DNA from 4 places in the Enterobacter sp. 186315 genome. Region 1 is predicted to be linked to each of the others. Evidence: predicted binding sites of a transcription regulator. Region 1 holds the regulator's gene; each other region holds the start of a gene.
What was found. The regulator PurR, encoded in region 1, represses purine synthesis genes. The targets are predictions, from matches to a motif close to CANGCAAACGTTTGCNTG.
Positions count from the first base shown of each region.

Region 2: a site for PurR is predicted at 1,740-1,757, ahead of gcvT (glycine cleavage system aminomethyltransferase GcvT). Genes of this name have one in related genera too.
Region 3: a site for PurR is predicted at 4,396-4,413, ahead of ACSVHP_RS09600 (amino acid aminotransferase). Genes of this name have one in related genera too.
Region 4: a site for PurR is predicted at 5,464-5,481, ahead of purM (phosphoribosylformylglycinamidine cyclo-ligase). Genes of this name have one in related genera too.

Region 1 covers NZ_JBPTTK010000001.1:171,748-179,108, reverse strand. The annotation lists gene rnt (ribonuclease T) at 1-435, shown strand, start outside; gene grxD (monothiol glutaredoxin 4) at 503-850, opposite strand; gene ACSVHP_RS00865 (C40 family peptidase) at 1,189-1,956, shown strand; gene sodB (superoxide dismutase [Fe]) at 2,078-2,659, shown strand; gene ACSVHP_RS00855 (MFS transporter) at 2,695-3,861, opposite strand; gene cydH (cytochrome bd-I oxidase subunit CydH) at 4,029-4,118, opposite strand; gene purR (HTH-type transcriptional repressor PurR) at 4,416-5,441, shown strand; gene punR (DNA-binding transcriptional activator PunR) at 5,459-6,370, opposite strand; gene punC (purine nucleoside transporter PunC) at 6,485-7,361, shown strand, end outside.
Region 2 covers NZ_JBPTTK010000005.1:76,311-83,671, forward strand. The annotation lists gene ubiH (2-octaprenyl-6-methoxyphenyl hydroxylase) at 1-203, shown strand, start outside; gene ubiI (FAD-dependent 2-octaprenylphenol hydroxylase) at 216-1,418, shown strand; gene gcvT (glycine cleavage system aminomethyltransferase GcvT) at 1,848-2,942, shown strand; gene gcvH (glycine cleavage system protein GcvH) at 2,967-3,356, shown strand; gene gcvP (aminomethyl-transferring glycine dehydrogenase) at 3,482-6,355, shown strand; gene ACSVHP_RS07740 (SDR family oxidoreductase) at 6,425-7,168, shown strand; gene ACSVHP_RS07745 (protein disulfide oxidoreductase) at 7,172-7,361, opposite strand, start outside.
Region 3 covers NZ_JBPTTK010000006.1:212,176-219,536, reverse strand. The annotation lists gene pncB (nicotinate phosphoribosyltransferase) at 1-947, shown strand, start outside; gene asnS (asparagine--tRNA ligase) at 1,113-2,513, shown strand; gene ACSVHP_RS09605 (porin) at 3,120-4,292, shown strand; gene ACSVHP_RS09600 (amino acid aminotransferase) at 4,477-5,667, shown strand; gene ACSVHP_RS09595 (MBL fold metallo-hydrolase) at 5,721-6,368, opposite strand; gene ACSVHP_RS09590 (DUF882 domain-containing protein) at 6,389-6,940, opposite strand; gene ldtD (L,D-transpeptidase) at 7,116-7,361, opposite strand, start outside.
Region 4 covers NZ_JBPTTK010000010.1:49,398-56,758, forward strand. The annotation lists gene ACSVHP_RS13380 (DnaA inactivator Hda) at 1-636, opposite strand, end outside; gene uraA (uracil permease) at 732-2,021, opposite strand; gene upp (uracil phosphoribosyltransferase) at 2,108-2,734, opposite strand; gene ACSVHP_RS13395 (6-phospho-beta-glucosidase) at 2,961-4,391, opposite strand; gene bglK (beta-glucoside kinase BglK) at 4,402-5,295, opposite strand; gene purM (phosphoribosylformylglycinamidine cyclo-ligase) at 5,542-6,579, shown strand; gene purN (phosphoribosylglycinamide formyltransferase) at 6,576-7,217, shown strand.

The DNA of each region.
Region 1 (7,361 bases):
GCCTTCAACGGTATAGACCCTCACAACCCTCTGCGCGGTGCCGTCAGCGAATACGACGCCCTGCACGCCATCTTCAAAATGGTGCGCAAAGGGATGAAAGAGAGCGACTGTAGCCGCGCGATCATGGTGGCGCATAACGCAACCTTCGATCACAGCTTTATGATGGCGGCAGCCGAACGCGCATCGCTCAAACGCAACCCTTTCCACCCGTTTGTCACCTTCGACACCGCTGCGCTGAGCGGCCTGGCGCTGGGACAGACGGTGTTGTCTAAAGCCTGTATCACGGCGGGTATCGAATTTGACGGCACGCAGGCGCACTCGGCGCTGTACGATACCGAGCGTACGGCAGAGCTGTTCTGTGAAATCGTCAACCGCTGGAAACGCCTGGGCGGCTGGCCGCTGCCCGTCAATGACGAGGCCGACCCTCAGCCCTGAGCCGGTTTTGCAGGCAATAAAAAAGCGACCTCAACGGGTCGCTTTTTTTATCTGCGCGGAAGAGAACTTATTCTGCGCCTGGCTCTTCTGTTTTGTACTTGGCTGCGGTCTCTTTGATCAGCTGCTGCAATTCGCCACGCTGATACATTTCGATCAGGATATCGCAACCGCCAACCAGCTCACCGTCAACCCACAGCTGCGGGAAGGTCGGCCAGTTTGCGTATTTAGGCAGCTCGGCGCGAATGTCCGGGTTTTGCAGGATATCGACGTAAGCAAAACGCTCACCGCAGGCAGACAGCGCCTGTACCGCTTGCGCGGAGAAGCCGCAGCTTGGCAGCTTCGGAGAACCTTTCATGTACAGGAGAATCGGGTTTTCAGCGATCTGGTGCTGGATTTTTTCAATAGTGGTGCTCATGTTTTGCTTCCTTATACTTCCGTTACGGCATACGTCTGACATTGTAGCGGTTCAGACCAACATCGGAAAATAACATTTTTGTCACGTATAGCTATTTTAACCATTAGTCGCAAAAGATGCATTCAATATATAGTTTAACCCTGCTGCGCATAAGGTTTTGCTCAAGGAGCGAGCAACAGTGTGTCAAATCGATCAATTTTTTTGCACTCGCTAACGAAACATAATTTTAGATTGAAAAATGCTATTAACTTCCGGGCTTTTTATAGATTAGAATCGACGGGTTTTGAAAATCATTCGCAGGTAGTATTGATGACCTGCAATTACCAGAGGATTGGCCAGTGGCGCGGATAACTAAAATCTCGATCACGCTCTGTGCTTTATTGTTTACATCACTCGCATTCACGCCAGCGGCTAACGCATCACAGCAGGTGCGGCATTCTGCCGTGCAAAAAACGCATCTGGCGAAAAACACAGAACGTAAGAAAAAAACCACCAGCAAAACCGAAAAGAAAAAAACCACAGCAACTACCAAACGTACGACCTCCAGCAAAGCCAAAGTCGCCCGCATCACCCCTTCCAGCACGCGTAAAGTTCAAAAAACGGCCGCAAACCTCGTCAACGAAAAATGTACCGTCCGTAAAGGGCGTAAAACCAAGTGCGTGAAAGGGATGAAAATCGCTGAAGTGCATAAGGTGCGCGTACAGAAGGCGCAGAAAACGGCACTGAATAAGCTGATGGGGCAGATCGGCAAACCTTACCGCTGGGGCGGCACATCGCCGCGTACCGGATTCGATTGCAGCGGCCTGGTCTATTACGCCTATAAAGATTTAGTGAAATTCCGTATTCCTCGCACCGCGAACGAAATGTACCACCTGCGTGACGCCTCCCCGGTTAATCGCGGCGAGCTCGAAAACGGCGACCTGGTCTTCTTCCGCACCCAGGGGCGCGGTACGGCTGACCACGTTGGCGTTTATGTTGGCAACGGGAAATTCATCCAGTCCCCGCGCAGCGGCCAGGACATTCAGATTACCTCTCTGAGTGAAGATTACTGGGTTCGTCATTACGTTGGCGCCCGCCGCGTCATGACCCCGCAGACCATCCGCTAACCCCTGCCCTGCCGCACTGCGGCGGGGTAAGTTCCTCTTTTGCATACCCTTTCAATTTGCTACTCTATCCCTGTTGTCTGTATGGTTATTGGCAACATTAAAAACAATAAGGAGAGATGCAATGTCGTTCGAATTACCTGCATTACCGTATGCAAAAGACGCCCTGGTCCCACATATTTCTGTGGAAACCCTGGAATATCACTACGGCAAACACCACCAGACCTACGTCACCAACCTCAACAACCTGATTAAAGGCACCGACTTTGAAGGCAAAACGCTGGAAGAGATCGTGCGTAGCGCTGACGGTGGCGTATTCAACAACGCCGCTCAGGTCTGGAACCACACCTTCTACTGGCACTGCCTGGCACCAAACGCGGGCGGAGAACCGACCGGCGAACTGGCTGCGGCCATCAACGCCGCGTTCGGCAGCTTTGCGGATTTCAAAGCGAAATTCACCGACGCCGCGATCAAAAACTTCGGCTCCGGCTGGACCTGGCTGGTCAAAGAGGCGGATGGCAAACTGGCTATCGTGTCAACGTCTAACGCAGGTACACCGCTGACCACCAGCGCAACCCCGCTGATGACCGTCGATGTGTGGGAACACGCCTACTACATTGATTACCGTAACGCGCGCCCGAACTATCTGGAGCATTTCTGGGCGCTGGTTAACTGGGAATTTGTTGCGAAGAACTTCGCAGCGTAAGAGACACGCAGAAGGGTTCGCCCTTCTGCGTTTTTTTATTCTGCCGCGCAGGCGGCTTCCGGCTGTTTGCGACCGGACATCAACACCAGCAGCAATCCCAGCGCTGCGATAATTGCGCCCATCACCGGCACAAAGCTGTATCCCAGCCCGCCTGAAATCACCGCACCGCCGGCTGCCGCACCCAGCGCATTGCCGAGGTTGAACGCCCCGATATTCACCGATGATGACAGCCCCGGCGCCTCGTGCGCCACGCGCATCACCCGCATCTGCAACGGCGGCACAACGGCAAAGGTCGCCGCACCCCAGATAACCATCGCCACCGCCGCGCCAATTTCATTGCGCGCCAGCCACGGGATCGCCACCATAATGACAATCAGCAGGGTCAAAAAGCCCTTCAGCGTGCCGCTGACCGAGCGATCCGCAAACTTGCCGCCGAGGAAATTGCCCACCGAGAAGCCGACGCCAATCAGCACCAGCATCGCGGTCACAAACAGCGGCGTGGCGTGAGTGATGTCGTGCAGCACCGGCGAAATATAGGTATAGAGCGTAAACATCGCTCCCGCGCCCAGCACGGTAGTCAGCAGTGCAGACAACACCTGAGGGCGCAGCAGCACCGACAGCTCTTTACGCACGTCAGGACGCTCCCCTGCGCTGCCCTTCGGCAGCGAGAAGAACAGCGCCGCCATCGCCACCACGCCAAGCCCCGCCGTGGCGAGGAAGGACATACGCCAGCCAATGGCTTCGCCTAACCAGGTCGCAGCGGGCACGCCGCCGATATTGGCGATCGTCAGCCCCATAAACATGGTTGCTACGGCGCTTGCCTGCTTGTGCTTCGGCACCACGCTTGCGGCCACCACTGAACCCAGGCCGAAGAAGGCCCCGTGGTTAAGGCTCGTCAGAATACGCGACAGCATCAGCGTGGTGTAATCCGGCGAAATGGCGGAGAGCACGTTGCCCAGCGTAAAAATAGCCATCAGGAAAATCAGCGCATTGCGTCGCGCACGGTGAGAGAGCAGCAGCGTCATTAACGGCGCGCCGATCATCACGCCAATGGCGTAGGCGCTGATCAGCATCCCGGCGGCCGGGATCGAGACATCCACGCCCCGGGCGATAACGGGCAGTAATCCCATTGGGGAGAATTCAGTGGTGCCAATCCCGAAAGCGCCAATCGCCAGGGCCAGCAGGGGAAAATTGATTTTCATGGGTCAACTCCGGTTGCCGTGTCATTACGCGACACAGGACAAAGAAGCCGAAAGCATGACACCAATCACAAAAAATGAGAAGTTAACAATTTGGCAAAAGATTTTTGCTGAAGAAGTAACAATCGAGGAAGGTATTGAGGAGGGAGAAGGCTCTCCCCCCTTGTAAATCAGTGCAGCGCGGCCGTCAAACCGCCAGCCACGATTAACGCCAGCACGATAACGGTGGTAACAAGCGAAAACTTCAGATCGGAACTCATCAATTTTTCTCCTTTTAATCCCCCCACGAAAAGTGAGCTTGCTCATTTTTACACAGTTCAGGTCAAAAATCTTCCTGGATTTAAACCGATCCTCATTTTAACTCTTCCCCTTTTCATCAAGATAGGACAAAATTCCACGCTAAATTTATTAGCGTACCGGCCATTGATCCCCTCCTGACGTCCCGTGTCGTTTTCCCGGCGTGCCGCAATCCAGAATTGCGCGTTAAGGGTGTGAGAAGGCAAACGTTTACCTTCCCGTTTTTCAGGAGCTTAGGATATGGTCTGGAGTGACATTTAATGGCAACAATTAAAGACGTGGCAAAACGAGCAAACGTTTCCACTACAACCGTATCACATGTAATTAACAAAACCCGTTTTGTTGCTGAAGAAACGCGCAACGCCGTCTGGGCGGCGATCAAAGAGCTGCACTACTCTCCAAGTGCGGTGGCGCGTAGCCTCAAGGTAAACCACACCAAGTCGATTGGTTTGCTGGCGACCAGCAGCGAAGCGGCCTATTTCGCTGAAATTATCGAAGCGGTTGAGAAAAACTGCTTCCAGAAAGGCTACACCCTGATTCTGGGCAACGCCTGGAACAGCATTGAAAAGCAGCGCGCCTATCTGTCGATGATGGCGCAAAAGCGCGTGGATGGCCTGCTGGTGATGTGCTCCGAATATCCGGAGTCCGTGCTTTCGATGCTGGAAGAGTACCGTCATATCCCGATGGTGGTGATGGACTGGGGCGAAGCGCGCGCAGACTTCACCGACTCGGTTATCGATAACGCCTTCGAAGGCGGCTACATGGCCGGACGTTACCTGATTGAACGCGGTCACCGCGAGATTGGCGTGATCCCGGGCCCGCTGGAGCGCAACACCGGTGCCGGTCGTCTGGCGGGCTTTATGAAAGCGATGGAAGAAGCGCTGATCGCCGTACCGGAAAACTGGATCGTGCAGGGTGACTTTGAGCCGGAATCCGGTTACCGCGCGATGCAGCAAATCGTGTCCCAGCAGCACCGTCCGACCGCCGTATTCTGCGGCGGCGATATCATGGCGATGGGCGCGCTGTGTGCCGCCGACGAGCTGGGCCTTCGCGTGCCGCAGGATATTTCGGTGATCGGGTATGACAACGTGCGCAACGCGCGTTTCTTCACCCCGGCGCTGACCACTATCCACCAGCCGAAAGATTCGCTGGGCGAAACGGCCTTCAATATGCTGATGGACAGGATCGTGAACAAGCGCGAAGAGTCCCAGTCTATTGAGGTTCATCCGCGTCTTATCGAGCGCCGCTCGGTCGCAGACGGCCCGTTCCGCGACTACCGCCGTTAATCTCTTTACGGGGCCAGCTAAGCTGGCTCCCGTAGCCACTCCCGGTTCAGGGTTTCGCTATCCCCTAAATAATCCAGAAGCCAGGCCATCGCGGGCGAGACGTCGTTTTGCTGCCACGTCAGGCAACAGGCCGCGTCCGGGAACGGGTTCTCAAGCGCCAGCGCCACCCACTCTCCGGCATCGATGCGCGGGCGCGCAAAATGGACCGGCACCATCGCCACGCACAGCCCCGCCGACAGACAGGTCGCGGAGGATTCCCAGTCCGGCGCCACCACCCGTCGCTGGTTGTCCAGCAGCCAGGTGATGCGCTTGGGCAGCGAGCGCGAGGTATCTTCCAGCACCAGCGACGGCCAGTCGCGCAGCGTGTCGTCGCTCAGCGGCCCGGCTATTTGCGCCAGCGGATGCGTGCTTGCCACCACGCACGTCCAGCTCAGCATGCCCATATCCCGAAACGCGTAGCGCCCCCCTACCGGAATGGCCTGGGTCGCGCCGATCGCCATCTCTGCCCTGCCGTCCGCCAGCGCGTCCCATACGCCGTTGAACACCTCCTGGGAGACGCGCAGCTCCACGTCGGAGAAATGACGATAGAAATCCACAATCATCTGCCGGGTGCGTTCGGGCTTGACGATGTTATCCACCGCAATCGACAGGTGCCCGCGCCAGCCGTTGGCGATCTGCTGGCACTGCTCGCGGGTGATCTGCATTTTTTTGATAACAGAACGCCCTTCTTTTAAAAACCACGCCCCCGCAGGCGTTAATTCCACGTCGCGATGGCGGCGTTCAAAGAGCGGAACTGCCAGCCACTCCTCTAACTGCCGCACCGTATAGCTGATGGCTGACGGGACGCGGTGCAGTTCCTGCGCGGCTGCGCTAAAGCTGCCGTTACGGGCGACAGCGTCCACCACTTCAAGAGAATAATCTGACCACATTTTCTGCCTGCAAAATTTTTGAATGCAACCGCCAAATATTAGCGTTTCACAAGCCGCTTTGCACTCCCTACACTTTGCGCCAATTACACCTGCCTCCTGAAGGAGAATAAAAGAATGCAACCTGGGAAAGGATTTTTAGTCTGGCTTGGCGGTCTGAGCGTGCTGGGCTTCTTAGCCACCGACATGTATTTACCCGCTTTTGCCGCCATGCAGGAGGATCTGCAAACCCCTGCCGCCGCCATCAGCGCCAGCCTGAGCCTGTTCCTTGCCGGTTTTGCCTTTGCGCAGCTGCTGTGGGGGCCGCTCTCGGATCGTTTTGGCCGTAAGCCGGTGCTGTTGCTGGGCCTGGCGATTTTTGCCGTGGGCTGTCTGGGGATGCTGTGGGTTCGCGACGCGACCTGGCTGCTGGTGCTGCGCTTCGTTCAGGCGGTGGGCGTGTGTGCGGCGGCGGTCACCTGGCAGGCGCTGGTCACGGATTACTATCCGGCGTCGCGCACTAACCGTATTTTCGCCACCATCATGCCGCTGGTCGGCCTGTCTCCGGCGCTTGCCCCGCTGCTGGGAAGCTGGATCCTGGCGCATTTCGACTGGCAGGCTATTTTCGCTACGCTGTTTGCTATCACCCTTGTCCTGATGCTGCCCGCGTTTGCGCTTAAGCCCGCGCATAAAAAAGTTCTGCATCCCGAAGCGAAACCGATCACCTTTACCTCGTTACTGCGTAGCAAAGCCTATCGCGGAAACGTGCTGATTTACGCGGCCTGCTCTGCGAGCTTCTTCGCGTGGCTGACGGGTTCACCCTTTATTCTTCACGATATGGGCTACAGCCCGGCGGCGATTGGCCTGAGCTATGTCCCGCAGACCATCGCCTTCCTGATTGGCGGATACGGCTGTCGTGCGGCGCTGCAAAAATGGCAAGGCCAGCAGATGCTGCCCTGGCTGATGGTGCTCTACGCCCTCAGCGTAATCGGTACCTGGGCGGTCGGGTTTATTC
Region 2 (7,361 bases), on a different contig from region 1:
ATTCTGTACTGAGCCACTACCAGACGCGCCGTCAGGCCGATAAAGCGGCGACCATCGGCGTGACCGATGGTTTAGTGCATCTGTTTGCCAACCGCTGGGCGCCGCTGGTTGCGGGGCGCAACCTCGGGCTGATGGCGATGGAATTATTCATTCCGGCACGCGACGTGCTGGCGCAGCGGACCCTCGGTTGGGTCGCGCGTTAAGGAGTTAACACCGTGCAAAATGTTGATGTCGCCATTGTCGGCGGCGGAATGGTCGGGCTGGCACTGGCCTGCGGTTTACAGGGCAGCGGCCTGCGCGTGGCGGTGCTTGAGCAAAACGTCCCTCAGCCCGTTGCGCAGGATGCGCCGCCCGAGCTGCGCGTGTCGGCCATTAATGCCGCCAGCGAAAAGCTGCTGACGCACCTGGGCGTGTGGTCCGATATCGTTGCCCGTCGCGCGAGCTGCTATCACGGCATGGAAGTGTGGGACAAAGACAGCTTTGGCCACATCGCCTTCGACGACGAAAGCATGGGCTACAGCCATCTGGGCCATATCGTTGAAAACGCGGTGATCCACCACGCGCTGTGGCAAAAAGCGCAAAGCTGTAGCGATATCACCCTGGTGGCCCCTGCGCAAATTCAGCAGGTGGCGTGGGGCGAAAACGAAGCGTTCATCACCCTGCAAAGCGGCGACATGCTCACCGCGCGGCTGGTGGTTGGCGCAGACGGCGCGAACTCCTGGCTGCGTAACAAAGCGGATATTCCGCTGACGTACTGGGATTATCGCCATCACGCGCTGGTCGCGACGATCCGCACCGAAGAGCCGCACGGCGGCGTGGCGCGGCAGATTTTCCACAATGACGGCATTCTGGCGTTCCTGCCGTTAAGCGATCCGCACCTGTGCTCTATCGTCTGGTCCTTAGTGCCGGAGAAAGCGCAGCAGATGCACGAGGCGACGCCGGAGGCCTTTAACCAGGCGCTGTGCATTGCCTTTGATAATCGTCTGGGGCTGTGCTCACTTGAGAGCGACCGTCTGGTGTTCCCGCTGACCGGGCGCTACGCGCGCCAGTTTGCGGCGCACCGTCTGGCGCTGGTGGGGGATGCGGCGCACACCATTCATCCGCTGGCCGGGCAGGGCGTGAATCTCGGCTTTATGGACGCGGCGGAGCTGGTTGACGAGCTGCGTCGTCTGCATCGCGAAGGCAAAGATATTGGTCAGCATCTTTATCTGCGCCGCTACGAGCGCAGCCGTAAGCACAGCGCCGCCGTGATGCTGGCGGGAATGCAGGGCTTCCGCGAGCTGTTCGCGGGGGCGAATCCGGCTAAAAAGCTGCTGCGCGATATTGGTCTTAAGCTTGCCGACACGCTTCCGGGCGTAAAACCTCAGCTCCTTCGTCAGGCGATGGGTCTTAACGACCTCCCGGACTGGCTGCAATAATATTGACCCCCGTCACACTATCATTTCCCGGCCTCTGCGCCGGGGAATTTTCCTCGTTTGAAATATTCTAATTTCACGCCATTTTTCGCATTAGATTAACTAATCTGGCGTTTTTGATGTTACGGAAATTCCGCCCGTTTTTCCGGATGAAATATCACCATCTGCTAAATTCTGTGAACATGATGTTAATTTTATGCGGGGTAAATCGCATTTATCCAGTGAATAACTCTGTAGGCTTTTCAGCGTTTTTTGGTCATAAGCTAATGTGATGACCTTTTTTACCTTATGGTTAACCGCCGGTTTCGGTGGTAAGTTCAGGTAAAAGAGAACGTTTGCGTCGACGTCAGGATGTGATGCCGACGCCGGGTTTCGTGGCGATTTTTAAGCCCATGAAACGCAAGACAGCCCCGCTTATTCAACGAGGAAAAGATGGCTCAACAGACTCCTTTGTACGACCAGCACGTGTTATGCGGCGCCCGCATGGTGGACTTCCACGGCTGGATGATGCCGCTGCACTACGGCTCGCAAATTGATGAGCATCACGCGGTACGCACCGACGCCGGTATGTTCGACGTGTCCCACATGACCATTGTCGACCTTCGCGGCAGCCGCACCCGGGAGTTTTTGCGTTATCTGCTGGCAAACGACGTCGCAAAACTGAAGACGCCGGGCAAAGCGCTCTATACCGGGATGCTAAATGCCTCCGGCGGCGTGATTGACGACCTCATCGTCTACTACTTCACCGAAGATTTCTTCCGCCTCGTCGTAAACTCCGCCACCCGCGAAAAAGACCTCTCCTGGATTTCCCAACACGCTGAACCTTTCGCCATCGACATCACCGTGCGTGACGATCTGTCGCTGATCGCCGTACAGGGGCCGAACGCGCAGGAGAAAGCCGCTTCGCTGTTCAACGACGAGCAGCGTAGCGCCACCGCGGGCATGAAGCCGTTCTTCGGCGTGCAGGCGGGCGATCTGTTTATTGCCACCACCGGCTACACCGGTGAAGCGGGCTATGAAATTGCGATGCCAAACGAGAAGGCCGCCGACTTCTGGCGTGCGCTGGTGGAAGCAGGCGTCAAGCCAGCAGGCCTGGGCGCGCGCGATACGCTGCGTCTGGAAGCGGGCATGAACCTCTACGGACAAGAGATGGACGAGGGCGTTTCCCCGCTGGCGGCGAATATGGGCTGGACCATCGCGTGGGAACCGGCTGACCGTGACTTTATTGGCCGTGAAGCGCTGGAGATGCAGCGTGAGAAGGGCACCGAACAGCTGGTCGGGCTGGTGATGATCGAGAAAGGCGTGCTGCGCGGCGAGCTGCCGGTACGTTTTACCGATGCTGACGGTAATCACCGCGAAGGCGTGATCACCAGCGGCACGTTCTCCCCGACGCTGGGCTACAGTATTGCCCTGGCGCGCGTTCCTGCGGGCATTGGCGATACGGCGGTGGTGCAAATCCGCAATCGCGAAATGCCGGTGCGCGTGACCAAACCGATTTTTGTTCGCGCCGGTAAGCCGGTCGCCTAATCATTTTTTATCAGGAGAAATTCAATGAGCAATGTGCCAGCAGAACTGAAATACAGCAAAGAACACGAGTGGCTGCGCAAAGAGGCGGACGGCACTTACACCGTCGGGATCACCGAGCACGCGCAAGAGCTGCTGGGCGACATGGTGTTTGTTGACCTGCCTGAAGTGGGCGCGACCGTGAGCGCGGGCGACGACTGTGCCGTGGCGGAGTCTGTTAAGGCGGCTTCTGACATCTACGCACCGATTACCGGCGAAATTGTTGCCGTAAACGACGCGCTGAGCGACTCCCCGGAGCTGGTGAACAGCGAGCCCTACGGCGAAGGCTGGATCTTCAAAATCAAAGCCAGCGACGAATCGCAGGTTGCCGCGCTGCTGGATGCGACCGCGTACGAAGCATTACTGGAAGACGAGTAATTGTTAATCCCCCTCTCCCTTTGGGAGAGGGCAGGGGTGAGGGTGCCCATCTTCCCCTCACCCTAACCCTCTCCCGGAGGGAGAGGGAACTCAAAATTCACTGCACGTTTCAGGAACCATCGCTCATGACACAGACTTTAAGCCAGCTTGAAAACCGTGGCGCTTTTATTGAACGTCACATTGGGCCGGATGCTCAGCAACAGCAGGAGATGCTGAACACGGTTGGCGCGGATTCATTAAACGCACTGATCGGCCAGATAGTGCCAAAAGACATCCAGCTTGCCACCCCGCCTCAGGTGGGTGAAGCCACCACCGAATTCGCCGCGCTGGCGGAGCTGAAGGCGATTGCGGGCCTGAACAAGCGCTATAAGTCTTACATTGGCATGGGCTACACCAACGTGCAGTTACCGCCGGTTATCCTGCGCAATATGCTGGAGAATCCGGGCTGGTACACCGCGTATACGCCGTATCAGCCAGAGGTGTCTCAGGGTCGTCTTGAGGCGCTGCTGAACTTCCAGCAGGTGACGCTGGATCTGACCGGGCTGGATATCGCCTCCGCCTCGCTGCTGGACGAAGCGACCGCCGCCGCCGAAGCAATGGCGATGGCAAAACGCGTCAGCAAGCTGAAAAACGCTAACCGCTTCTTCGTGGCGGCGGACGTGCATCCGCAAACGCTGGACGTGGTGCGCACCCGTGCGGAAACCTTCGGCTTCGACGTGATTGTCGATGATGCCGACAAGGTGCTGGATCACCAGGACGTCTTCGGCGTGCTGCTGCAACAGGTTGGCACAACCGGTGAAGTTCACGACTACAGCCCGCTGATTGCCGAGCTGAAATCCCGCAAGGTGATCGTCAGCGTCGCCGCCGACTTTATGGCGCTGGTGCTGCTGACCGCTCCGGGCAAGCAGGGCGCGGACATTGTGTTTGGCTCCGCCCAGCGCTTCGGCGTGCCGATGGGCTACGGCGGCCCGCACGCGGCGTTCTTCGCGGCGAAAGATGAATTTAAACGCTCCATGCCGGGCCGTATTATTGGCGTGTCGAAAGATGCCGCCGGAAATACCGCGCTGCGCATGGCGATGCAGACGCGCGAGCAGCATATCCGCCGCGAGAAAGCGAACTCCAACATCTGCACCTCTCAGGTGCTGCTGGCCAACATCGCCAGCCTGTACGCCGTGTTCCACGGTCCGGTTGGCCTGAAGCGCATTGCCAGCCGTATTCACCGTCTGGCGGACATTCTGGCCTGCGGCCTGCAACAGAAAGGCCTCAAGCTGCGCCACGAACACTATTTCGATACCCTGTGCGTTGACGTCGCAGACAAAGCCAGCGTGCTGGCGCGCGCGGATGCCGCAGAGATCAACCTGCGCAGCGATATCCACAACGCCGTGGGCATTACGCTGGATGAATCCACCACCCGCGACGATATCCTGAACCTGCTTAACGTCCTGCTGGGCGATGCGCACGGTCTGGACGTTGACGCGCTGGATAAAGAGGTGGCGCACGACAGCCGCTCGATCCAGCCGAACATGCTGCGCGACGACGCTATCCTGACGCATCCGGTGTTCAACCGCTATCACAGCGAAACCGAGATGATGCGCTATATGCACTCTCTGGAGCGCAAAGATCTGGCGCTGAACCAGGCGATGATCCCGCTGGGCTCCTGCACCATGAAGCTGAACGCCGCGGCAGAGATGATCCCGATTACCTGGCCTGAATTTGCCGAGCTGCACCCGTTCTGCCCGGCAGAGCAGGCGGAAGGGTATCACCTGATGATCAACCAGCTCTCCGACTGGCTGGTGAAGCTGACCGGCTACGACGCGCTCTGTATGCAGCCAAACTCCGGCGCACAGGGCGAATACGCGGGCCTGCTGGCGATCCGTCACTATCACGAGAGCCGCAACGAAGGCCATCGCGATATCTGCCTGATCCCAAGCTCCGCGCACGGCACCAACCCGGCCTCTGCCCAGATGGCGGGAATGGAAGTGGTGGTGGTGGCCTGCGATAAAAACGGCAACATCGATCTGGCCGACCTGCGCGCGAAAGCGGAGCAGGCGGGCGATAAGCTCTCCTGCATCATGGTCACCTACCCGTCGACCCACGGCGTGTACGAAGAGACCATCCGCGAAGTGTGCGAAGTGGTGCATCAGTTCGGCGGTCAGGTTTACCTCGACGGCGCGAACATGAACGCGCAGGTGGGCATTACCTCTCCGGGCTTTATCGGCGCGGACGTATCGCACCTGAACCTGCACAAAACCTTCTGCATCCCGCACGGCGGCGGCGGCCCGGGCATGGGGCCTATCGGCGTGAAGGCGCACCTGGCTCCGTTTGTGCCGGGCCACAGCGTAGTGCAGATTGAAGGAATGCTCACCCGTCAGGGCGCGGTTTCTGCCGCCCCGTTCGGCAGCGCCTCTATCCTGCCAATCAGCTGGATGTACATCCGCATGATGGGCGCGGAAGGGCTGAAGCAGGCAAGCCAGGTGGCGATCCTCAACGCTAACTACATTGCGACGCGCCTGAAATCGGCCTTCCCGGTGCTCTATACCGGCCGCGACGGTCGCGTGGCGCACGAGTGCATCCTCGATATCCGTCCTCTGAAAGAGGAAACGGGCATCAGCGAGCTGGATATTGCCAAGCGCCTGATCGATTACGGCTTCCACGCGCCAACCATGTCCTTCCCGGTGGCGGGTACGCTGATGGTGGAGCCAACCGAGTCTGAAAGCAAAGTGGAGCTTGACCGCTTTATCGACGCGATGCTGGCGATCCGCATGGAGATCGACCGCGTTCTGAACGGCGAGTGGACGCTGGAAGATAACCCGCTGGTGAACGCGCCGCACACGCAGCACGAAATGGTGGCGGAGTGGAACCACGCTTACAGCCGCGAGCTGGCGGTCTTCCCGGCCGGTGTGGCAAACAAATACTGGCCGACCGTGAAGCGTCTTGATGACGTGTACGGCGACCGTAACCTGTTCTGCTCCTGCGTGCCGATGAGCGAATACCAGTAATTTTTCTGGCGTAACAACGTAGGCCGGGTTAGGCGAAGCTGCCGCCCGGCTTTTTTATTGGGAGGGAGCATGGGTATCGCATTAATCACCGGCGCTAGCCGCGGAATAGGTAAAGCCACCGCGCTACAGCTGGCAGCCGAAGGCTACACCGTGGCGGTCAATTATCATCACAACATCAAGGCCGCGACCGAGGTTATCAACCAGATCGTCGAAGCGGGCGGTAAGGCCTTTGCGGTGCGGGCGGATATCAGCGATGAGGCGCAGGTGCTGGCGATGTTCGACAGCATCGACCGCGAAGGAGAGCCTCTTACCGCGCTGGTGAACAACGCCGGGATTTTGTTTGAACAATCCACGATTGAAAACCTGTCCGCCGAGCGCATCAACCGGGTATTTGCCACCAACGTGACGGGCTATTTCCTCTGCTGTCGCGAGGCGGTTAAGCGCATGTCGCACAGGCACGGCGGCGCGGGCGGGGCGATCGTAAACGTCTCTTCCGCCGCGTCGCGCCTGGGCTCGCCGGGGGAATACGTGGATTACGCCGCCTCTAAAGGGGCGGTCGATACGCTGACAACCGGGCTATCGCTGGAGGTTGCCGCGCAGGGCATTCGGGTGAACGGCGTGCGGCCGGGATTTATCTATACAGAGATGCACGCAACGGGCGGAGAGCCGGGCCGCGTGGATCGGGTGAAGTCCCTGCTGCCCATGCAGCGCGGCGGCCAGCCGGAAGAGGTCGCTCAGGCCATTGTCTGGCTGCTGAGCGACAAGGCGTCCTACGTGACCGGCAGTTTCCTGGAGCTCGCGGGCGGTAAATAACCGTTACGACGCCAGCCAGAGCCTCAGGCGCATGCCCCAGCCGCTGGTCCAGCCGGTGGTGATCGACTTCACCTCTCCGTGAGAGAGCACCACCAGCGTCGGCGTCACCTGCACGTCCCACTGACGCGCCAGGCTTCCGCTGGCGTCGTTGATGGTGGGTAGCGCCATCTTTTTCTTCGCAAGCCAGGCCTCA
Region 3 (7,361 bases), on a different contig from region 1:
ACTGGCTGCGCGACTTCCGCTATAACCCGCAGCAGGTCACCGTCACCAACGATAACGGTAAGCTCAATATCCGTCTTGAAGGGCCGTGGCGTGAAGTGATCATGTGGGAAGTGCCTTTACTGGCGGTGATCAGCGAGCTCGCCCACCGCTACCGCTCGCCAGAGGTGGGCGTGACGGAGGCCGTGGCAACGCTGGAAAACAAACTCATTGAGTTCGCCGCGCTGACCGACGATCTGGATATGTCCCGCTTCCGCCTGATGGACTTCGGCACGCGCCGTCGTTTCTCACGCGAGGTGCAGCAGGCCATCGTCATGCGCTTGCAGCAGGAGCCGTGGTTTGTGGGCACGAGCAATTACGACCTGGCGCGCCGCCTCGATCTTACCCCGATGGGCACCCAGGCGCACGAGTGGTTCCAGGCGCATCAGCAGATCAGCCCTGACCTCGCCAACAGCCAGCGCGCCGCGTTGGCCGCATGGCTGGATGAATACCCGGACCAGCTGGGTATCGCCCTGACCGACTGTATCACCATGGACGCCTTCCTGCGCGACTTTGGCCCTGAGTTTGCCGGGCGCTACCAGGGGCTACGCCACGACTCCGGGGATCCGGTTGAATGGGGCGAAAAAGCCATTGCCCACTACGAAAAACTGGGTATCGACCCGATGAGCAAGGTGCTGGTCTTCTCTGATAATCTCGATTTGCCGAAAGCGGTCGACCTGTATCGTCATTTCTCGTCTCGAGTGAACCTGAGCTTCGGTATCGGCACCCGCCTGAGCTGCGATCTTCCCCAGGTAAAACCTCTGAACATCGTCATAAAGCTGGTGGAATGTAACGGTAAGCCGGTGGCAAAACTCTCCGACAGCCCGGGCAAAACCATCTGCCACGACAAAGCCTTTGTTCGTGCCTTGCGCAAAGCCTTCGATCTGCCTCAGGTCAAAAAAGCCAGTTAACCGCTTCTGGGAGCCTTCAGGCTCCCTTCTTCTTATTTATTTCTGATTTCTTCTCTTTTGACTGCGAAATCTGCTTGTCTGATGGCGGATGCCAGGTAACATAGATATCCCCCCTATGAGGGCGGACAAGGTTATATTATTCCGTCAATTAACAGAGAGATTATTATGAGCGTTGTGCCTGTAGCCGACGTACTCCAGGGCCGCGTCGCCGTTGACCAAGAAGTCACCGTGCGCGGATGGGTGCGTACTCGCCGAGATTCTAAAGCTGGCATCTCCTTCCTCGCCGTCTATGACGGTTCCTGCTTTGATCCTGTACAGGCCGTCATCAATAATTCTCTGCCCAATTACAATGATGACGTCCTGCACCTGACGACAGGCTGCTCCGTGATCGTCACCGGTGTGGTCGTTGCTTCTCCGGGCCAGGGCCAGAGCTTTGAAATTCAGGCTTCAGCGATTGAAGTGACCGGCTGGGTTGAAGATCCTGATACCTACCCGATGGCGGCAAAACGCCACAGCATCGAGTACCTGCGTGAAGTGGCTCACCTGCGCCCGCGCACCAACCTGATCGGTGCAGTTGCCCGCGTGCGTCACACCCTGGCGCAGGCGCTGCATCGCTTCTTCGATGAGCAGGGTTACTTCTGGGTATCGACGCCGCTGATCACCGCGTCCGACACCGAAGGCGCTGGCGAGATGTTCCGCGTTTCCACGCTGGATATGGAAAACCTGCCGCGCACGCCGGAAGGCAAAGTAGATTACGACAAAGACTTCTTTGGTAAAGAGGCCTTCCTGACGGTTTCCGGCCAGCTCAACGGCGAAACCTACGCCTGTGCGCTGTCTAAAATCTACACCTTCGGCCCAACCTTCCGCGCGGAAAACTCCAACACCAGCCGCCACCTGGCGGAATTCTGGATGCTGGAGCCGGAAGTGGCCTTCGCCGATCTGAACGATGTGGCGGGTCTGGCAGAAGCGATGCTGAAATACGTCTTCAAAGCGGTACTTGAAGAACGCGCTGACGACATGAAGTTCTTCGCCGAGCGCGTGGATAACGATGCGATTGCCCGTCTGGAACGCTTCGTGTCCGCCGACTTCGCGCAGGTTGACTATACCGATGCGGTCGCCATCCTCGAAAAATGCGGTGAGAAGTTCGAGAACCCGGTTTACTGGGGCGTGGATCTCTCCTCCGAGCATGAACGTTATCTGGCAGAGAAACACTTCAAAGCACCGGTTGTGGTGAAAAACTACCCGAAAGACATTAAGGCCTTCTATATGCGCCTTAACGAAGACGGTAAAACCGTTGCCGCGATGGACGTTCTGGCACCGGGCATTGGTGAAATCATCGGTGGCTCTCAGCGTGAAGAGCGTCTGGACGTGCTGGACGCCCGTATGGAAGAGATGGGTCTGAACCCGGCAGATTACAGCTGGTATCGTGACTTGCGTCGTTACGGCACCGTACCACACTCCGGCTTTGGTCTGGGCTTTGAGCGTCTGATCGCCTACGTGACCGGCGTTCAGAACGTTCGCGACGTGATCCCATTCCCACGTACCCCGCGTAACGCAAGCTTCTAATTCCGCGGTATTTAAAATGGCCAGCAATTGCTGGCCATTATTTTATTCTGCTCTGTCAGTTTTCGTCAGCGAAAAGTAAGCATCTTTAAAGCTCAACCCCGTCAAAACCCCTGGTTGTTACCTTTTGTTTCCCAGAAACATCTACGAACAAAAAATAAACCGCATTCTTATTGCGCTTAATACCTTTCTTACGCTTTAGCACAATTTTCAGACGATTAATGGCCTTCTGGAAGGCTATTTTTATTCATAAGAAAAAATGAGCCGTTTAACTTCTGTTTATATGAAATCCCTTTATCCAAAATAAATATAAGCAATTCATATATATAGGATTGAGTCAGGCTGATATTTCGCCAGGTCGTTCTGAAATTTGAGGTGCTTCACAAAGTTCCTGATTTTACACATTCTCTTACACATTATTTCTTTTTGTTACTCAATCTTGAGAATTGTAGCATTTTCAGGCTAGCGAAACGGTTCTATGAATGGAAAGATGCCTGTCAGACACATAAAGACACCAAACTCTCATCAATAGTTCCGGAAATATTTATTGACAGAATTTATTGACGGCAGTGGCGAGTGTCATAAAAAAACCAATGAGGGTAATAAATAATGATGAAGCGCAATATTCTGGCAGTGGTTATCCCTGCTCTGCTGGTAGCTGGTGCAGCAAACGCTGCTGAAATCTACAACAAAAACGCTAACAAGCTGGACTTCTACGGTAAAGCAGTTGGTGAGCACATCTGGACCACCAACGGTGACACCAGCAACGAAGACACCACCTATGCCCGTATCGGCTTCAAAGGTGAAACCCAGATCAATGACCAGATCACTGGTTACGGTCAGTGGGAATACAACATGGATGCGTCCAACGCGGAAGGTTCTCAGGGTACTAAGACCCGTCTGGCATTTGCTGGTCTGAACTTCGGCGATGCAGGTTCTCTGGACTACGGTCGTAACTACGGTGCTATCTACGACGCAGCGGCTTACACCGATATGCTGGTTGAGTGGGGCGGCGACTCATGGGTTGCAACTGACAACTTCATGAACGGTCGTGCTTCCGGCCTGCTGACCTACCGTAACAAAAACTTCTTCGGCCTGGTTGATGGCCTGAGCTTTGCTCTGCAATATCAGGGCAAAAACGAGCGCAGCAACGTGATTTCCCCAACTTACACCGACGATGGCCAGCTGATCAGCATCGGTCGTGGCGGTAACGGCGCGAAAGGTAACGGCGACGGCTTCAGCTCCTCTGTTCAGTACGAACTGGGTGAAGGCTTCGCGCTGGCAGCGGGTTATGAAACTGCTGACCGTACCAACGAGCAGGTTGCCGCTGGCACCTCTGCTGACTGGGCAAGCGCAGGCGGCGATCGTGCAGAAGCATGGTCTACCGCAGCTAAATACGATGCGAACAACATCTATGCAGCGGTTCAGTACGCTGAAACCACTAACATGACCCGTGAAGCTGACAACAACTTCGCAAACAAAACTCAGAACATCGAAGCGGTTGTTCAGTACCAGTTCGACTTCGGTCTGCGTCCATCCGTGGGCTACGTGCAGTCTAAAGGTAAGGACCTGAAAGGTCGTACTGCTAACGGCTCTACCTTCGGCGGCGGCGATGCTGACCTGGTGAAATACATCGAAGTGGGTACCTGGTACTACTTCAACAAGAACATGAACGTGTACGCTGCGTACAAATTCAACCTGCTGGACGACAACTCCTACTCTGAAGCCGCTGGTCTGGCGACTGACGATCAGGCAGCGGTTGGTATCGTTTACCAGTTCTAATCAGTACACCACTTTGTTATATGCTTGAGAAACAGGGCTTCGGCCCTGTTTTTTTATGCCCGACAGAAAATAATGGCGACTTTTGAAAAGCAGCACGCTTTTCGTCGCAAACGGTTGGCATTTTGTAAATCTACCGTTAACCTGATAGCGGATTTCACTTCTGTAATCACAATGGAACTTCGTCATGTTTGAGAACATTACCGCCGCTCCTGCCGACCCTATTCTGGGCCTGGCCGATCTGTTTCGTGCCGACGACCGCCTTGGCAAAATCAACCTGGGTATTGGTGTATATAAAGATGAAACCGGCAAAACTCCGGTACTGACCAGCGTTAAGAAAGCTGAGCAGTATCTGCTGGAAAATGAAACCACCAAGAACTACCTCGGTATTGATGGTATCCCTGAATTTGGTCGCTGCACGCAGGAACTGCTGTTCGGTAAAGGCAGCGCGATCGTTAACGATAAGCGCGCCCGCACGGCACAGACCCCTGGCGGTACCGGTGCGCTGCGCGTTGCGGCGGACTTCCTGGCTAAAAACACCTCCGCTAAACGCGTGTGGGTCAGCAACCCAAGCTGGCCGAACCACAAAGGCGTGTTTAACTCTGCGGGTCTGGAAGTGTGTGAATATGCCTACTATGATGCGGCAAATCACACTCTCGACTTCGACGGTCTGCTCTCCAGCCTGAACAACGCGCAGGCGGGTGACGTGGTGCTGTTCCACGGCTGCTGCCATAACCCAACGGGTATCGATCCGACGCTTGAGCAGTGGGAACAGCTGGCGAAAATGTCGGTAGAAAAAGGCTGGCTGCCGCTGTTCGACTTCGCCTATCAGGGCTTTGCCCGTGGTCTGGAAGAAGATGCAGAAGGCCTGCGCGCCTTCGCCGCCGTGCATCAGGAACTGATTGTTGCCAGCTCCTATTCCAAGAACTTTGGCCTGTACAATGAGCGCGTAGGCGCCTGTACGCTGGTTGCGGCTGACGATCAGACCATTGACCGCGCCTTCAGCCAGATGAAATCCGTGATCCGCGCTAACTACTCCAACCCACCTGCTCACGGTGCGTCCGTTGTTGCAACGATCCTGGGTAACGACGCGCTGCGCGCTATCTGGGAACAAGAGCTGAACGATATGCGCCAGCGTATTCAGCGCATGCGTCAGCTGTTCGTGAACACGCTTGCAGAGAAAGGCGCGAACCGCGACTTTAGCTTCATCATCAAGCAGAACGGCATGTTCTCCTTTAGCGGCCTGACCAAAGAACAGGTTCTGCGTCTGCGTGAAGAGTTTGGCGTCTACGCCGTCGCGTCTGGCCGCGTCAACGTTGCGGGCATGACCCCGGACAACATGGCGCCACTGTGCGAAGCCATCGTTGCCGTGCTGTAAAGCATGACAAACAAAAAAGCCTGCGATATGCAGGCTTTTTTATTTAAAGAGAATTACCAGACCGGCATTTCATCTTGCAGGAACGGGTTGTGCAAACGTTCATAACCCAGCGTCGACATCGGGCCGTGACCCGGAATAAACGTCACGTCGTCACCCAGCGGCAACAATTTCTGTTTAATCGACTGGATCAGCTGACCGTGATCGCCGCGCGGGAAATCGCTGCGTCCTACGCCGCCTTTGAAAATCACATCGCCGGAAATCAGCAGCCGCGATTTATCATCAAAGAAGACGATATGACCTGGCGTATGCCCAGGACAATGCAACACCTGTAAAGTCACATTCCCTACGTTAACGCTCTCCCCTTCGTTCAGCCAGCGATCGGGCGTCAGCGGTTGACACTCATCGAGACCAAACATGCGGCTTTGGGCGGGTAACCCTTGCAACCAGAACTCATCTTCTTTTTCCGGGCCAATCACCGGCACACCGTAATGTTGCGCCAGCTCCGCCGCAGCCCCCACATGATCGAGATGACCATGGGTCAGCAAAATCTGCATCAGCGTCACACCCGACGCGGCGACTTCTTGCTTGATGGTCTCGGCGTCACCACCGGGATCGACAAGCGCGGCCAGTTTGGTTTGTTCACACCAGATAAGCGAACAGTTCTGTGCGAACGCGGTAACCGGAATAATACGATAGTTCATACTGCTCCTGTATTTCGTTATTACCAGTGCCGAACCGGCCCGGTATCAATATGTACAAAGTTGCTGCTGGGGTAATATCCTACACCACCTGCACGCATAGATAACGCAGCTTTGCGAATATTGGCTAACGAAACGCCTTCAATATGAAAATCCATCGCCTGTCCTTTGGTGTGATAGCTTTTTTTCGCTACCCCACGGCTATGGGCGCGCAGTTCATTATTGGTATCAAGAGAGCGATAACCGGAGATGAGTTGCACAGGCTTGCTGGTTCCGAGCAGGCCCTGGAGGCGGAAAAGCTGATCGAATAATCCAGGATCGATGGCTTTTATTTTATTCGCGCGGAAATCACGGAAAAAATGGTTTAGTTTTGCTAATTCATCCTGAATATAGCCTCTGCCATCGAAAAATTCCGCTTTAAGCGACTCACCGGTATGCAGATTGTTGAGCGTTAAAATACGCGGACGAGGTGTCGAGAGGGTGGCAAATGCTGGCGTAGGCAAGATGGCCGCCGCGCCGAGCGCAACACCACCTAACGCCAGCAGTTTGCGGCGATTAGCGTCAAATTTGTCCATGATAATCAGGTCTACAGGTCAATGAAATCGTAAATATGCTTAGCGCACGAAGGGCACCTTAACTGGCAATAGAACCTACGTCAAGGCACCCAACCCCAGTAAAAATGCGGCCTGGAGCACTACAGCCGCCTTTTCACCATAACTTACGACAATCGTTTCCCCAGAACTGCTTCATTTACCTGATTAATTGTTCCGCTTTTGGCAAAATTTGTGCGCTGGATCGCGAGATCAGATCATAATTGTAAATATCTGTACGATAATGGGTCCGCCCATCGTCGCCAACAAACGCGGTCAGATAATAAAGATTGACCGGAATATTGTGACGAATATTCACGTAACGCGTATCCCCCTGCTTCAGAGCATCTGAAATTCGCGTGTCGTTCCAGCCCGCATCCTGTAAAAGCATATTCGCCAGTTCAGA
Region 4 (7,361 bases), on a different contig from region 1:
ATCGAGCTGATCGAGCGTATCGAAGAGCGTGCGCATTTCCCTGTCCAGACGCTTGAGCAAAAAGCGACCCACGTCTTCCGGCAGTTCAAACCCGCGCAGTCTTGCCCGCAGCTGTAGCGCCTGAAGCTTGTCTTCATCCGACAGCGGTTGCAGCTTGTAAATTTGCCCCCAGTCCAGACGCGACGCCAGATCCGGCAGGCCCAGGTTGAGCTGGCGCGGCGGACGATCGCCGGTGATCAGCAACCGGGTTTTCCCCGATTCCAGAATGCGGTTGTAGAGATTGAACATCGCCATTTCCCACGGCTCATCTCCCGCGACGCATTCGATATTATCGATGCAGACCAGCGAGAGCTGTTCCATGCCGTCGAGCACTTCCGGTACAAACCAGGTGCGTTTATCCAGCGGCACATAGCCTACCGCGTCACCGCGCGCCGAGAGTTCTGCGCAGGCGGCGTGCAGCAGGTGGCTGCGTCCCGCGCCTTCGCGTGACCAGATATAAATGTATCCGCTGTGATCCTGGCGCAGCACGTTTTGCAGTGCAGCCAGTAAAGAGGGGTTATCACCCGGCCAGAAACTCGCGAAAGTTTCGTCGTCAGGTAGATAAAGTGGCAGAGAGAGCTGTGCCGGTCCGTTCAGAAATACCTCAACCAGATCTTACGTAAAATCGGAACGGAGTTTAACACGGAACCTGCGAGGTGAGAAACGGGTGGATCGTCCACCCGGTTTGTCGATCAATGTGGCGTTTTGTCGCTCTCTTCTGCGTCCAGCACTACCTCTTCCGGGCGCAGCACGGAGATCAGCTTGAAGATCAGGCTCAGGCCCACGCCAACGATGGTCGCCAGCGCCATGCCCTTCAGCTCTGCGGCACCGATGTGAACTTTTGCGCCGCTCACGCCGATGATCAGGATAACCGAGGTCAGGATCAGGTTTTGCGCTTTGCTGTAATCCACTTTGGATTCAATCAGCACGCGAATACCGGACGCGCCGATCACCCCGTACAGCAGCAGAGAAACGCCGCCCATCACCGGCACCGGGATAATCTGGATAGCCGCCGCCAGTTTGCCCACGCACGAGAGCAGAATGGCGATGATCGCCGCGCCGCCGATCACCCAAGTGCTATAGACGCGGGTGATGGCCATTACGCCGATGTTCTCACCGTAGGTGGTGTTTGGCGTGGAGCCGAAGAAACCGGAGATAATCGTTGAGAGGCCGTTAGCAAACATGGAGCGGTGCAGCCCCGGGTCGCGGATCAGGTCGCGCTTCACGATGTTCGCCGTCACCACCAGGTGACCAACGTGCTCGGCAATCACCACCAGCGCGGCAGGCAGAATCGTGAAAATAGCGAACCATTCAAAGCGCGGGGTGTAGAAGGTTGGCAGCGCGAACCAGTGCGCCTGCGCGATTGGGGTGGTATCCACAACGCCCATCGCGAAGGAGAGCGCATAGCCCGCCAGCACGCCGATCAGGATCGGGATAATCGCCATAAAGCCGCGGAACAGCACCGAGCCAAACACCGTTACGCCCAGCGTCACCAGCGAGATGATAATGGTTTTGGAATCCGCTGATTGTCCGTCAGCAGGCAGCAGACCGGCCATGTTCGCCGCCACGCCCGCCAGCTCAAGACCGATGACGGCAACGATTGCGCCCATCGCCGCAGGCGGGAACATCACGTCCAGCCAGCCCGTCCCCGCTTTCTTGACGATGAAAGAGACCAGGCAGAACAGCACGCCGCACATGATAAAGCCGCCCAGCGCCACTTCATATCCTAACGGCAGCAGCAGCAGTACCGGCGAGATAAAGGCAAAGCTTGAACCCAGATAGGCCGGGATTTTGCCCTTACAGATAAAGAGATACAGCAGCGTACCGACGCCGTTAAACAGCAGCACGGTAGCCGGGTTAATGTGAAACAGGATTGGCACCAGCACGGTTGCGCCAAACATGGCGAACAGGTGCTGCAAACTAAGCGGGATTGTCTGTAAAAGCGGCGGTCTTTCACTCACCCCGATAGCACGGCGCGTCATAGTGTTTTCCTTTAAGTTGGGGGTTGGTTGTGTTTTTATTCAAAAAAAAGCCGACTATCAAAGTCGGCTCTTTTATCGTTATTCGATTATTTGGTACCAAAAATCTTATCGCCGGCATCGCCCAGCCCCGGGATGATGTACCCGTGCTCGTTCAGCCCCTGGTCGATAGATGCGGTATAGAGTTCTACATCCGGGTGCGCTTTTTCCAGCGCGGCGATCCCTTCAGGCGCAGCCACCAGAACCAGCACTTTAATGCTGCTGCATCCCGCTTTTTTCAGCAGGTCGATGGTGGCAATCATTGAACCGCCGGTCGCGAGCATCGGGTCAACCACCAGCGCCATACGCTCGTCGATGTTAGAGACCAGCTTCTGGAAGTACGGCACCGGCTCCAGCGTTTCTTCATTACGGTAGATACCCACCACGCTGATACGCGCACTCGGTACGTGCTCCAGCACGCCTTCCATCATGCCCAGACCCGCACGCAGGATTGGCACAACGGTAATTTTTTTACCTTTGATCTGCTCAACCTGTACCGGGCCGTTCCAGCCTTCGATGGTGACTTTTTCAGTTTCCAGATCGGAGGTCGCTTCGTAGGTCAGCAGGCTGCCAACTTCAGAAGCCAGTTCGCGAAAACGCTTCGTGCTGATGTCATGCTCACGCATCAGGCCCAGCTTGTGTTTAACGAGTGGGTGTTTCACTTCAACAATCTTCATTTTCTTTCTCCTCTGAGGCGGCAACCGCAAAAAAATCGCGGGATTATACCGCTTTTTTCGGATTAGGCCATACCCATCTTGCTTGACTACGATCAATCAAAATGGTTTAGAGGTAAAAAAAACCGGAGGCTGGCTCCGGCTTTGGTGCGGCGTTTTGCCCGGTGGCGCTGCGCTTACACGGGCCTACGGACAGTGTAGGTCGGGTAAGCGCAGCGCCACCCGACAATTACAGGTTATCGCCGTTGCTCGCAATCACCTGCTTATACCAGTCAAACGACTTCTTCTTGCTGCGCGCCAGCGTGCCGTTGCCCTCGTTGTCTTTATCCACATAGATAAAGCCGTAGCGTTTTTTCATTTCGCCGGTTCCAGCGGAGACCAGATCGATACAGCCCCACGGGGTGTAGCCCATCAGATCCACGCCATCTTCCACCACCGCTTTTTTCATTTCGCGGATGTGGGCGGAGAGATAATCAATGCGGTACTGGTCGTTCACCGTGCCGTCGCTCTCCTGCACGTCGATCGCGCCAAAGCCGTTTTCCACGATAAACAGCGGCAGCTGGTAATGATCCCAGAACCAGTTAAGGGAGTAGCGCAGCCCCACCGGGTCAATCTGCCAGCCCCAGTCGGATTTCTGCACGTAAGGGTTAGAGACCAGGCTCTTGCTCTCGTCGTAGTCCAGCGTCGGGTTGTCCGCCGTCGCTTTGGTGGCGAAGGACATGTAATAGCTGAAACCGATGTAATCGACGCAGCCCTGGGTCAGCGCAATTTTATCTTCTTCGGTGATATCCAGCTCAAAACCGCGGCGCTCAAAGTAGTTAAGCAGATGCTGCGGATATTTGCCGCGCACGTGAACGTCGGTAAACCAGTAGCGGCGATGCATGGCGTTCATCGCCATCATCATATCGTCCGGCGCGCAGGTCAGCGGATAGATTGGGCACATGGCAATCATGCAGCCGATGCGCAGGGACGGGTTAATTTCGCGCCCGGCCTTCACCGCCAGCGCGCTTGCCACCAGCTCGTAGTGCGCCGCCTGGAACATCACCGGCTCGCGATCTTCGCCCGGTTCATACTTCAGCCCGGAGTTGGTGAACGGCGCGAAATCTTCGTGGAAGTTGGCCTGGTTGTTGATCTCGTTAAAGGTCATCCAGTACTTCACTTTATGCTGGTAGCGTTTGAACACCACCTCGGCGAAACGCACGAAAAAGTCGATCAGCTTGCGGTTGCGCCAGCCGCCGTATTCGGTCACCAGATGGAACGGCATCTCGAAGTGGGAGAGCGTAATAACCGGCTCAATCCCGTGCTTCAGGCACTCGTCGAACAGATCGTCGTAGAACTTCAGGCCTGCCTCGTTTGGCTCCTGCTCGTCCCCGTTCGGGAAAATGCGCGTCCAGGCAATAGAGGTGCGGAAGCATTTAAAGCCCATTTCGGCAAACAGGCGGATGTCTTCTTTATAGCGATGGTAAAAGTCGATGGCGTCGTGGTTCGGATAGTTTTTACCGGGCAGCACACCGTTGGTGATTTCGCGCGGAACGCCGTGCGCGCCGGCGGTCATCACGTCGGCGACGCTCACCCCTTTACCGCCCTCTTTCCAGCCGCCTTCCAGCTGATGCGCGGCTACCGCACCGCCCCACAGAAAACCTTCTTTGAATCCTGACATACTCTTTCCCTCATTCAATGTTGCTGATTGCTGACGGATACTGCTGTCTGAAATGGTAAACCGCGCCAATCAGTCCGGCGCTGTTGCCGTGGCTTGCGGCATCGGCAATATCGGCAATGCCAAACCACGCAAGATGGCTGCGAAGCAGATCCATAAATCCCGGACGCTCGGCAATGCCGCCGCCGATTAAAATGGTTTCGGGATCGAAAATATTCGCGAGGTTGTATAGCCCTGACGCAATGCCGTTAAGAAAATCGTCGACCAGGCGGTGGCATACGGCATCGCCCGCGTCGTAGCCGTCAAAAATGGCCTCGCCGGTGACCGCCTCAAGCGCCAGTCCGTGGTAATCGGCATATCGCTTGCGAAGCGTGCGCAGCGTACAGTTTTCATTCATGGAGTGGCTTGCCACCCGGCGAGAGTCGGCCCGCCCGGTGAGCATGTAGCCAAATTCCCCGGCACGAAAACGCGCGCCGTGAACCAGCTGGCCGTTGCAGAAGATGGCGCCGCCGATTCCGGTGCCGATGGTCAGCACCAGAAAATTATCCAGCCCGGCCGCTTTGCCCTGCCAGCGCTCGGCGAGCAGCACGCAGTTGGCGTCATTTTCTACGGTGACCGGTAGCCCCGTCCGGTCAGCGAGCCACTCCTGCATCGCGAAGTTATCGAAGCGGCGAATAGCGCCGCCCATCTCGATAAAGCCGGTATGGGGATTAACGTAGCCCGGCGCGCTGATGGCGATGCCCCGGGCCTCCGGGTGACGCGCCACCCAGCTGAGGATTGCTGAAAGAATGGCATCGCCGTCGCTATCATTAATGGCGGCTTTACCCGTGTGCAGCAGCTCGCCCTGCGTGGTTGCGATGCCCATTTTTAACGCGGTGCCACCAATGTCGAATGCGGCAACTTTCATCTTTGTCATCCCTCCCGAATGAACTGAAACCGGTTTCAGTTGCATGATGTGCATTCGCTAAATGGCTTGCAAGCGAATCACCGAAACCGGTTTCATTTTCGTGAACGGAGTCAAGTTTGCGCGGCGTGACAAGGATTTCGAAAAAAAAATCGTCGTGCCGAGAATAGGCTCGCAAACGTTTGCCTGGACTGTTAGAATTGCGCCGATTTTTCTTACTAGCTATGCAATCGCGTGGGGACTTGAGCCGTGACCAACAAAACTTCTCTCAGCTACAAAGATGCCGGTGTTGATATTGACGCAGGTAATGCGCTGGTTGACCGAATCAAAGGTGTGGTGAAAAAAACCCGCCGCCCTGAAGTGATGGGTGGCCTGGGTGGATTCGGCGCACTGTGCGCGCTGCCGCAAAAATATCGTGAACCTGTGCTGGTCTCGGGGACTGACGGTGTAGGCACTAAACTGCGCCTGGCGATGGATCTTAAGCGTCACGACACGATCGGTATCGATCTGGTGGCAATGTGTGTGAACGACCTGGTGGTACAGGGCGCCGAGCCGCTGTTCTTCCTCGACTACTACGCGACCGGCAAGCTGGACGTGGATACCGCGTCAAGCGTGATTAGCGGCATCGCCGAAGGCTGTCTGCAATCAGGCTGCGCGCTGGTCGGGGGTGAAACCGCCGAAATGCCGGGCATGTATCACGGTGAAGATTATGACGTCGCAGGCTTCTGCGTCGGCGTGGTAGAAAAATCAGAAATTATCGACGGCAGCAAAGTGGCTGACGGCGATGTGCTGGTTGCGCTGGCCTCCAGCGGCCCGCACTCCAACGGCTATTCGCTGGTGCGTAAAATCCTCGAAGTGAGCGGCTGCGATCCGCTGACCACCGAGCTTGACGGTAAACCGCTGGCGGACCACCTGCTCGCCCCAACCCGCATCTACGTGAAAAACGTCCTTGAGCTGATCGCGAACGTTGACGTTCACGCCATTGCCCACCTCACCGGCGGCGGCTTCTGGGAAAACATTCCGCGCGTGCTGCCGGACAACACCCAGGCGGTGATCGACGAATCTTCCTGGCAGTGGCCGTCCGTGTTCAACTGGCTGCAAACGGCGGGCAACGTCAGCGACCACGAGATGTATCGCACCTTTAACTGCGGCGTCGGCATGGTGATCGCCCTGCCGGCCAGCGAAGCGGATAAAGCTATTGCGCTGATGAATGAGAAAGGTGAAAACGCGTGGAAAATCGGTACGATTAAAGCCTCCGATTCCGAACAGCGTGTGGTCATTGAATGAAAAACATCGTGGTGCTCATTTCCGGCAACGGAAGCAATTTGCAGGCGGTCATAGACGCCTGCGAACAGAAAAAAATTAATGGCACCATTCGGGCAGTATTCAGCAACAAGGCCGATGCGTTCGGCCTTGAGCGTGCGCGGGAAGCGAATATTCCCGCGCACGCGCTGGAGGCCAGCCAGTTCGCGGGCCGCGAGGCGTTTGACCGCGAACTGATGCACGAGATAGACGCCTATGCCCCCGACGTGGTGGTGCTGGCGGGATACATGCGTATTCTCAGCCCGGCGTTTGTCTCTCACTACGCGGGCCGCCTGCTGAATATCCACCCCTCCCTGCTGCCGAAATACCCCGGCCTGCACACCCACCGTCAGGCGCTGGAGAACGGCGACGACGAGCACGGCACCTCGGTGCATTTCGTCACCGACGAGCTGGACGGCGGCCCCGTGATTTTACAGGCGAAAGTGCCTGTGTTTGCGGGCGACAGCGAAGAGGAGGTGACCGGGCGCGTTCAGGCGCAGGAACACGCGATCTATCCGCTGGTCGTCAGCTGGTTTGTTGACGGGCGTCTTGAGATGCGCGACGGCGCGGCCTGGCTGGACGGCGTTAAGCTTCCTGCGCAAGGACATGCGGCAGACGAGTAGCCTGTGGCGTCGGGTGGCGCTGCGCTTACCCGACCTACAACATCCCTCCCCTTCCCCAACTTTCGAAAAATCCTCAAGAAAAAAATAACTGTCATAGTTTTCTGGCACTGTTGGACATATCGTGGAAATGCTCGCCATAATAAG